2 regions of the Arthrobacter sp. MDB1-55 genome follow, and region 2 is predicted to be linked to the other one. Evidence: predicted binding sites of a transcription regulator. Region 2 holds the regulator's gene; the other holds the start of a gene.
The links. The regulator LexA, encoded in region 2, represses DNA repair genes until DNA is damaged. The targets are predictions, from matches to a motif close to TCGAACANNTGTTCGA.
Positions count from the first base shown of each region.

Region 1: AC5RU3_RS07325 (HNH endonuclease signature motif containing protein) is a predicted target of LexA. The motif match lies at 2,122-2,137, and genes of this name have one in related genera.

Region 1 is NZ_JBNHID010000002.1:37,153-41,577, reverse strand. Features, by position in the region: gene AC5RU3_RS07325 (HNH endonuclease signature motif containing protein) at 2,303-2,998, shown strand; gene AC5RU3_RS07320 (very short patch repair endonuclease) at 3,114-3,572, shown strand; gene AC5RU3_RS07315 (MvaI/BcnI family restriction endonuclease) at 3,535-4,425, opposite strand, start outside.
Region 2 is NZ_JBNHID010000004.1:162,742-167,166, reverse strand. Features, by position in the region: gene AC5RU3_RS15420 (histidinol-phosphate transaminase) at 1-622, opposite strand, end outside; gene AC5RU3_RS15415 (LysM peptidoglycan-binding domain-containing protein) at 731-1,120, opposite strand; gene lexA (transcriptional repressor LexA) at 1,486-2,139, shown strand; gene AC5RU3_RS15405 (ATP-dependent DNA helicase) at 2,164-4,185, opposite strand; gene hflX (GTPase HflX) at 4,178-4,425, opposite strand, start outside.

The sequences.
Region 1 (4,425 bases), on a different contig from region 2:
GACTTGGCCGGGATGTAGTCGGTCCTTCCGAGTGGGTCCTTCGTGGGGTTGGAAGCCAGGAGGCGCCGTTTGACAGCGAATCCCATTAGCCGGCCGAATAACAGGCCCACCTCACGCCTGGTGGTAACGCCCGCAGGTTTGCCGTCCCGTCCTGTGAGGCGGCGGATCCATTCCGCCGTATGGTCATAGTTCACGTTAGTGAGCGAGGTCATTCCCCAGCGCGGCTGAACGTAGTTCTCATAGAAGCGGCGATAGTTGTCGACCGTTTTGGCGCTCGCAGGCTTCCGTCCGTCTGCTCCGACCGTCCGTATTCGTTCTATCCATTCTCCATAGAGATGGTCTACGGACGTTTTGCTGGCTTGCTTTGGGTCTATGTAGGTGCCACCACGGAGCGACTGAAGTACCGTCTGCAGATGTTGCTCCGCTTCTCGTCGCGTGGAGAAGCGCTTCCGCCGGCGCGCCCCGTCTGCCGCCGTCCAGTCTGCCTGCCAACGTTTGACACCGCTCGCGAGCTTATTGATCGCCAAAATGCCTCCTCGCCACTTCAAGCTCATCAAGAACTTCCGCGCTCAGAGTGTGATACTCCGGTGCTATTCGCGCTCGTCTTCCCTTGCCGAGCAGAATTCCTTTCGAACGAGCACGTTGGAGCCGAGCAGACCATGTATGTGCACTCTCGCCCGTCCATTCAGCCAGTCGCTGGATCGGTTCTGTCGACGATCCTCGGTTGAGGGAAACGTAAGCCATGGATAGGTGAACGTAGTCTCGGCTCGACTTGGCTCGCGCTGGCAGCGGGTCCAAGCGCTGCCGAACTTTGAGAGCGAGGAGTTCCTCGTGCCGTCCGCGCATCAGTGCTGCTGCGTGTGCTAACGGCACGGACCTCAGTACTGCGGTTGTTACACCGCTGACGGCGTCGTCCGGGTCGTATCCGGCATCCTCCTCACCGGAGAAGTGCCAGTACTCTTCGTCATCGAAATGAATGTCTATCTGCTCGGGTGCGCGGAACTCACCTTCCGGGCCGCCTACAGACCAGCCGATTCCGACGTGCATTCCGCGGACATGATAGTGGCACCACTGCGTAGTGACTGTTTCCCCACCAGAACTAGGACTCGTGGATTCTTCAGGTCCCCATAAATAGATGGCTTCCGAGGGAAGAAGATCTGGCATCGGTTCCGGCAAGTTTGCTCCCGAGATGAAGTTCGTGAGGCTTCAACTTAGCAGACTTTGGTTGCCAAGCTGAATGCGGTACTCTGCCATAGATGGCTTTCCTAGTCATCTATGGTTTCGGCAAGAAAGGATCGTCTATGGTCTCTGCTGTAGTACCCGCCCCATCCGTGTCTCCGGAGAATCGTTCCGTGAGGGAGCCGCAGTTTCTGTCTCGTCGAGAGGCGGCGCAGTACCTCAACGTCTCCGAAAAGTGGCTTGCCCAGTCGGGTAAGGCAGTGGGGCCTCGTTTCTATAAATTCGGGAGTAGGTGCAGATATCGCACCGAAGAACTGGACGATTGGGTGCGTCAACAAAGGGTGGTCCTCCCTAGGGTTGCCTGAAGCGCACGATCAGCTGTCGATAGTTGCAGTGCAGCCTGATTTGGATGACACCTCCTGAGGGCGGAACCGGCTCTTGATGCAGCGGCTGCTTCTCCGGGGCCCATCAATCCGGTCTCGCCCTCTTGGGAATGGCGAGCAGCAGCGTGGTACCTGAACCGACATCGTCGGGCTCATGCTTCCCGAACAGCGACTACAACGTTCGAAGTCGAGAGCTACCTCGCCATGATCGAAGCGGCGGGTTTGAAGCCGAAGGTGGTTCGTACGTTGGTTGCAACAACTCATACGGCTAACCGTCGAGGTATCACGACGGTCAACCGGGGAACGATTGCCCAGATGGTCGGCATTGACGTCAAGACGGTAACGGAACACTGGAAACTCGCTCGTGCAGTCGGGCTAATGTCCAGTCGGCGGCGGTTCAACCGGTCCAGCGTCCATGCCCTCTTGTCCTCGCAAGACGAGTCGCCCCACCTTGTTGATCGAGCGACCCCACTCACGCCGCACCTGTGGACAGAGAGGGAGCTGGAATGGTGGAGCGAAGCGACGCCAGAGACGGTCGGCGCGATGCTTCGGTGCACGGAAGAAAACCGGTTCTAGAAATCTCCCTATAAGAAGAGAGCGAAGTGATTCTTCTACCGATCAACTCTCCGTCCTTCGCATAGACCTAGGTGACCGCCAGTCACCTTCTGTCAATCACAGTTCCACCCTCCCCGTGCCCGGGCGCAAGCACCGGGCACAACGAACACGCTTGAGGAATTTAAGTGCATTCTGATGACTCTGCGCCTGCGGCGCTTCCTGCTGAGCAAGAGCTCCATAATGAGTCCTCTGCCCGCGACAAGCGCCGAAGCCATGACGGTCGCCCTAGAACATGTTCAGCGGACGATTGTGAAGAGAACGTTCATGCAGTGACCCTATGCAGGCGCCATTACGATAGGCGCCGGAATGGAGGGGACGGGCGCCTGCCTGTGAAGCAGACTCTTCATGAGCGCTTCTTGTCCAAAGTCACGGTTGTCGCTAGCGGTTGCTGGATTTGGCGCGGGGGTCGCCAGCAGGAGCGAAGGTGGAATAGTTACCCCAACTTTTCACACCCTGAGGGCACATATGCCCACCGTTACTCATGGCTCGCGTACCGTGGACCGATTCCTTCCGGCATGCACGTGGATCACGTCTGTAACGTCACGCTCTGCGTGAATCCGCAGCACCTGCAGTTGTGCACTCATGCCCAGAACATGTTGCTGCAGCGCATCCGCTTGGGTGATGGTGATATCCGTATCTGGGAGTATGCACTAAGTCTTGGCTTACGAGTGCAGTTATCTGATCCCGACCCTTGGGGAGAGCTACTTGCGAACGTAGCACTACCTAAGGGCGCAATAGTCGAGCACGGAATGCAAGTATCAGTAGCGGACGATCCTCCCAAAACTGAGACTTCCCAACCCGTTCAAGCAGGGAGGCGCTAAGACTGGCGGGGAGTGATGTAGATGGCGGAGGGGTAGTACCCCCCCCCCCCCCCTCGGGCGCTTCGGCACCGATAGAGGTTGAGACGCTCGCTACAGATGGGAATAGGATGCGCAGATGGCAGACTCTCTCAGCCGCGAGCAGCGAAGCGCTCATATGTCGAAGATCCGGTCCAAAGACACTAAGCCCGAGGTCCGCGTACGCAAGATGTTGCATGCTGCTGGGTTCAGATACCGCTTGCATGACGCGCGCCTGCCTGGGAAACCTGACTTAGTTTTCCCGTCGAGAAGGAAGGTCATCTTCGTTCACGGGTGTTTCTGGCATGGTCATGCATGTCCTGTTGGCTCTCGACTCCCAAAAACCAATACAGAATTCTGGTCTGAGAAACGGCGTCGTAATCAGGACCGGGACGCGCGCCAACTGAATGAACTCAGCCGGCTGGGTTGGGAGGTTCTGGTGCTATGGGAGTGCCGCATAGCTGAAACCGGCCTGTTGGATTATGTGTCGGAGTTCCTCGGTGAAGCGGCCGTTGACTCGACTATGGGCTCGTCTCGGCACGGAGGTCATGAAAGATAGGCTCGGGAAACAACTCATTGAAGTGTTTCGCGCTGATCTTGAACAGCGGCCCTCTCTCAGAGTGCTCTGACGAGATTAGATGGTCCATAGTGATTGCGCCCGAGGAGAGCAGCGGGGCTACCTGCTGGAGGATCGGACGCGTTGTCTGGGTCACGGACAGGAACCTAATTTCTTCCCTGCCCGCGCTCTTACGAGACTGCGCTTTCACCCAAAAGGTATCGGCATGCTTGCTTGCTAAGGCATCGATTAACGAGCCCAAGCGCCAGGTAGCTGGCCGAGTGAACCCTTTCTTGTCGGATGTTTCGTGAAGGTACCCGCCTATGTCGTCTACTACGAATTGAAGTCCTTGTGAGTTACGGATGCGCGCGCTCACCGTGCAGTTGAGGTTGAGCCTCCCGTTCCTCTCATACCCGAATGTTTCAAGTATTTGTCTTGAACTTTTCAGCTGACTTATGTCCCAATCGGCTACTTTGGCGAATAGCGTAAGGTTTCGCGAGATTTTTCCCCGTGTGGATTTTATCTCGACACCCTTATAGTCGGGGGTTCTGCTGGAGTTGGCTTCGATACCGAGCTCTGTTTCCAGAAGGTGCCCGACCGCCGTGTCACCCTCTCGATGTACGGGGATGAAGTCCCTAGAGGCGATCTCACGCATCATACCCAGCAACTCCTCGAACACGCTCTCACGTTCGTTGAGGAGCGGTTTGAGAACGTCAGCATACGAAGGCGAACGTTCGACGGCATCCGCTAGCCGGACCTGGCTGGAGTTGAGCACCCACAACCAGTCATCGCGCCAAAGGATCACAAGTATGTCGTCGGGCGAGCAACGACCTTTTAGATCGTAGAACCAAATACG
Region 2 (4,425 bases):
CGGTGTGCGAGAACTCCGCGTATGCCTCGTCGACGATCACGATCGACTGCGCTGCTTCGCCGGCGTCATAGACCTCTGCGACAACGTCGAGTGAGAGGGCGGTGCCGGTTGGGTTGTTCGGGCTGCACAGGAAAACAATGTTCGCTCCAGTAGCAGCAACCTCCTCCGCGGTCGACTGCGCATCGAGGTTGAAGTTGTCTCCCCTGGCGCCCGTCAGATACTCGGTGCCGGTGGATCCGGCGAGCAACGGGTACATCGAGTAAGTGGGCGGGAAGCCGATGGCCTTTCGCCCCGGTCCGCCGAAGGCAAGCAATATGTGCTGCAGAACTTCATTGGACCCGTTGGCCGCCCAGATGTTGTCTGGACCAAGGCCGTGACCGAGGTACATGGCCAGGTGCTCCCGCAGGAGGGTGAACTCCCTATCCGGGTAGCGATTGAGGCCAGCTACTGCCTCTTGTACCGCTTCGACTATTGCAACGCGGACGTCTTCCGGGACGCCATGGGTGTTCTCGTTGACATTCAGCAGGATCGGAACATCGATCTGGGGAGCTCCGTATGGCCGGAGGCCCCTCAGGTTCTCTCGAATCGGCAGGCGGCTGAGGCGTTCAAGCTGATCGGTCACTACCCGAGTTTAAGGCCGCTCGATCCGCAACGCAGAATCGCACCGTGCGACCTGTTGCCGTGTTACGCCGGTTACGTCACCCACCCGCGCGAAGCATGTCTACCTGGGCTACGGGGCGTCCACTGGAATATGCAGGGACTGGCCAGCCTGCACGGTGGAGGATGCCAGAGCATTGAGCTCGACGATCTCCTGGACAACCGCACGTGGATCCCGTTCGGGTGCATATTCGGCTGCCAACGTCCAGAGAGTCTCTCCGGAGGCGACGTTGACCCGCACGGTGTCCGAGACGGCGCCGCCAACGCCGGTGGCCTGAGCCTGCGAGGTGAAGAATGAGCCGACAATGAGCGCAGCTGCGGCAAGGAGAGCAAGCGGCACGGCTACCAGCACGATCCACCCACGGCGCGTCAGGTGCAGGCGAACTGGCTTGCCGGCCCCGGGACGGGAAGCGATGTTGAAGCTAAGCGAAGGAGCTGATCCTGCAAAATGGAGCGTCGACATGGCGTCCACCTTTCTTCTTGTGCGGAGTCCCACAAGCTTTATTCGAACCTGTGTTCTATTCCTCTGGGTTTATTTTTAGCATCTTTGAACTAATATTGTCGAGACTCGCTCGAACAAATGTTTGAAAAGACGTTCCCTCTCCCCTAGCGTTGCTGGAAAGGGTGAGGGCGCGGCCGCTTTCGAAGACCAGCTCATCACCCACCACTGACAAAACAGGTTGGAGAGCCGGAGGGCCGGGTCCCGCCGGAGGGAAGGGATGCATTCTCGTGGCAGATCTCAACGCGGCAGGGGACATCACGGAGGTACCGCCGACCGACGTCAAGCGCGGACGCGGACGGCCGCGGGGCAGGGCCACGCCCAAGGGAATGACAGCCCGGCAAAAGAAAATCCTCGAAACAATCCAGCGCAGCGTGGCTGCACACGGCTACCCACCATCCATGAGGGAAATCGGAGACACCGTCGGTCTCGCCAGCCTGTCGAGCGTGACTCACCAGCTGGCCCAGCTTGAGCGCATGGGTTATATCCGGCGCGATCCAAAGCGGCCCCGGGCAATGGAGATACTTCTTCCCCTCACCCTGGGAGAGAGTTCATCGCGTGTGCTGCCCGACTCCGGCTCGATGGAAGAACCGGCGGCGTCTGCTGTTGACGCGGCCATGGTTCCGATGGTCGGACGCATCGCCGCAGGCGGCCCGATCCTGGCGGACCAGGTAGTGGAGGACGTCATGCCTCTCCCCCGGCAACTCGTCGGCCATGGGGACCTCTTCATGCTGCGCGTCTCCGGCGACTCCATGATCGACGCCGCTATCTGCGACGGGGACTGGGTGGTGGTCCGCAAGCAGAGCAACGCCGAGAACGGTGACGTGGTGGCAGCGCTGCTGGACGACGAGGCGACCGTGAAGACCTTTCGGCAGCGGGACGGCCATACCTGGCTTCTGCCGCAGAACACCAGCTATGAGCCGATTCTTGGGGACCACGCCACGATCATGGGCAAAGTCGTATCGGTGATGCGCGCCCTCTGACCGGCCGCTCCGGCAGCCCTGGACTTAGGCGGCGTGCGTCGCGGCCAGCCGGGAGAGAACGGCGAGTGCCGTTGCCCGGTCCGTCGTCGGCCAGAAAGGCGGCAGTGCGGATCGCAGGAAGCCCCCATAGCCGGCCGTTGCAAGACGGGAATCCAAAATGGCCACCATCCCCCGGTCGTCGTGCGCCCGGATCAGGCGGCCGGCACCCTGAGCGAGGCGGACGGCCGCATGCGTAGCTGAGACGTGCATAAACCCGTTTCCTCCCGACTTGGCAACTGCCCGCGTCCGGGCAGTCATCAGCGGATCGTCCGGCCGGGGGAAAGGTATACGGTCGATCGTCACCAGCCTGCAGGAACTTCCGGGCACATCAACGCCCTGCCACAGTGACATAGTGCCGAAAAGGCAGGTGTCCGGTTCTTCGGAGAACTGCTTAACCAGTGCCGACATGGAGGATTCTCCCTGGCACAGTATCTCGACGTCCACCCGCGTGCGCAGAGCGTCGGCTGCCTCCTCCGCGGCGCGACGGGACGAGAACAATCCGAGCGCTCCGCCGCGGGAAGCCGTGATGAGGGCAACGAGTTCGTTCAGCTGTTCCTCCGAGGTGCCCCTGCCGGGTTTCGGCAGGTCCCTGGCAACGTACAGAACTCCCTGCCGGGGATAGTCGAACGGGCTGCCGACGTCGACGCCGGTCCACGAAGGAGCGCCCTCTCCCGTTAGCCCCAAAGAACCTGCAACAGGCCCGAACTCGGAGCCGATGGCCAGGGTCGCGGAGGTGAGAACGACTGTATGGTCCTCGAACAGGCCGCGCCTCAGCCGGCCGGCAACTGAAAGAGGGGCGATGCTGATTGTCGCCGGCGAAGAATCATCCGCGGAGGAATAGCCCGAGCCGGGCGTGAAGGTGCTCGGTCGATGGGCCCAGAGCACTTCACCCGCGCCGCCTGCTGCAACCATCCGCTCGGATAGCTCCAGCAGCATCAGCAGGCGGGAACGGGCCATTTGGCGTCCGCCGTCGGCCGACTGGGCCGCCCCGTCCGAACTCGACTCGGAGAGTGCCAGGCGGCAGGCTTCCCGCAGCTGGACGAGGGCGAGTTCCTGCTGCTCGCTGAGGCCGCCGGCCATCAGCCCGGTGGGCTGGGCGTCGAAGGCCAGCTCGAAGGCCGCTTGTGCCGCCTGCAGGGTGTCCGTGCTGGCGCTCAGATGACGCCTCGCTGCGGACGAGGCCGCCCCGATCAGAGCCCCTGACAGCTGACCGGATACGGCCGAGGTGACGCGGTCGTGTAATTCATGCGCCTCATCGATGACCACCACATCATGCTCGGGCAGTACTGCAAGCCCCTCGAATGCGTTGATCGCCAGCAGAGCGTGATTGGTGATGACGATGTCCGCCTGCCCGGCCTTCTCCCGCGCCCGCTCACTGAAGCATTCCTCAGCGACCGGGCACTTCTGCGCTCCGAGACACTCCATGCTCGACACGGAGACCTGGCGCCAGGCGCGGTCGCTCACGCCGGGAAGAAGTTCATCCCGGTCCCCGGTGTCCGTCTCCTCAGCCCACTCCCGCAACCGGACAATCTCACGGCCCAGCGGTGTACTGGGGCCGGCCGACGGATGCGGTGAAGCGGCGTCTCCGTCCAGGGAGAACAAGGCGCCGGAGTCGTCCTCGTCGGGAAAGCCCCCCGCAGTCTTGTGCTTGCAGACGTAATTGCTTCGGCCTTTGAGCAGAGCCACATTCACCGGCCGGGGCAGGGCTCCCTGCAGGGTGTCAAGGAGCCGGGGAAGGTCGCGATTGACGATTTGCGCCTGCAGTGCCAGCGTCGCCGTTGATACAACGGAGGTCGTGTCGCTCTTGACCGCGTGCGCAATGAGCGGCAGGAGATAGGCCAGTGACTTACCCGTTCCGGTGCCGGCCTGCACCAGTAGGTGGGTGCCGCTGTCGATAGCTTCCTCGACCTGACTCACCATCTCATGCTGCCCGCTGCGCTGCTGTCCGCCCATCGCTTCCACGACGGAATCGAGCAGTTGAAGGGGACTTACGTTCCCCTTAGCCATGCTTGACGAACGGCTCCAATTCTGCGGCCAGGCCCTCCCTGACCATGACCTCAACCTCTGTACCGTCTTCGATGTGCTCCAGACGGAGGATTTCCGCATCTGGTTGGTGCAACCGGCTGACGATCTCGCCGCGCTGGTAGGGCACCAACAGGGTCAGCTTCACGCTGGGACGCGGAATCGCCTGGCTGATCAGGTGCAGCAGCTCGTCGATTCCCTGACCGGTGCGGGCCGATACGATAG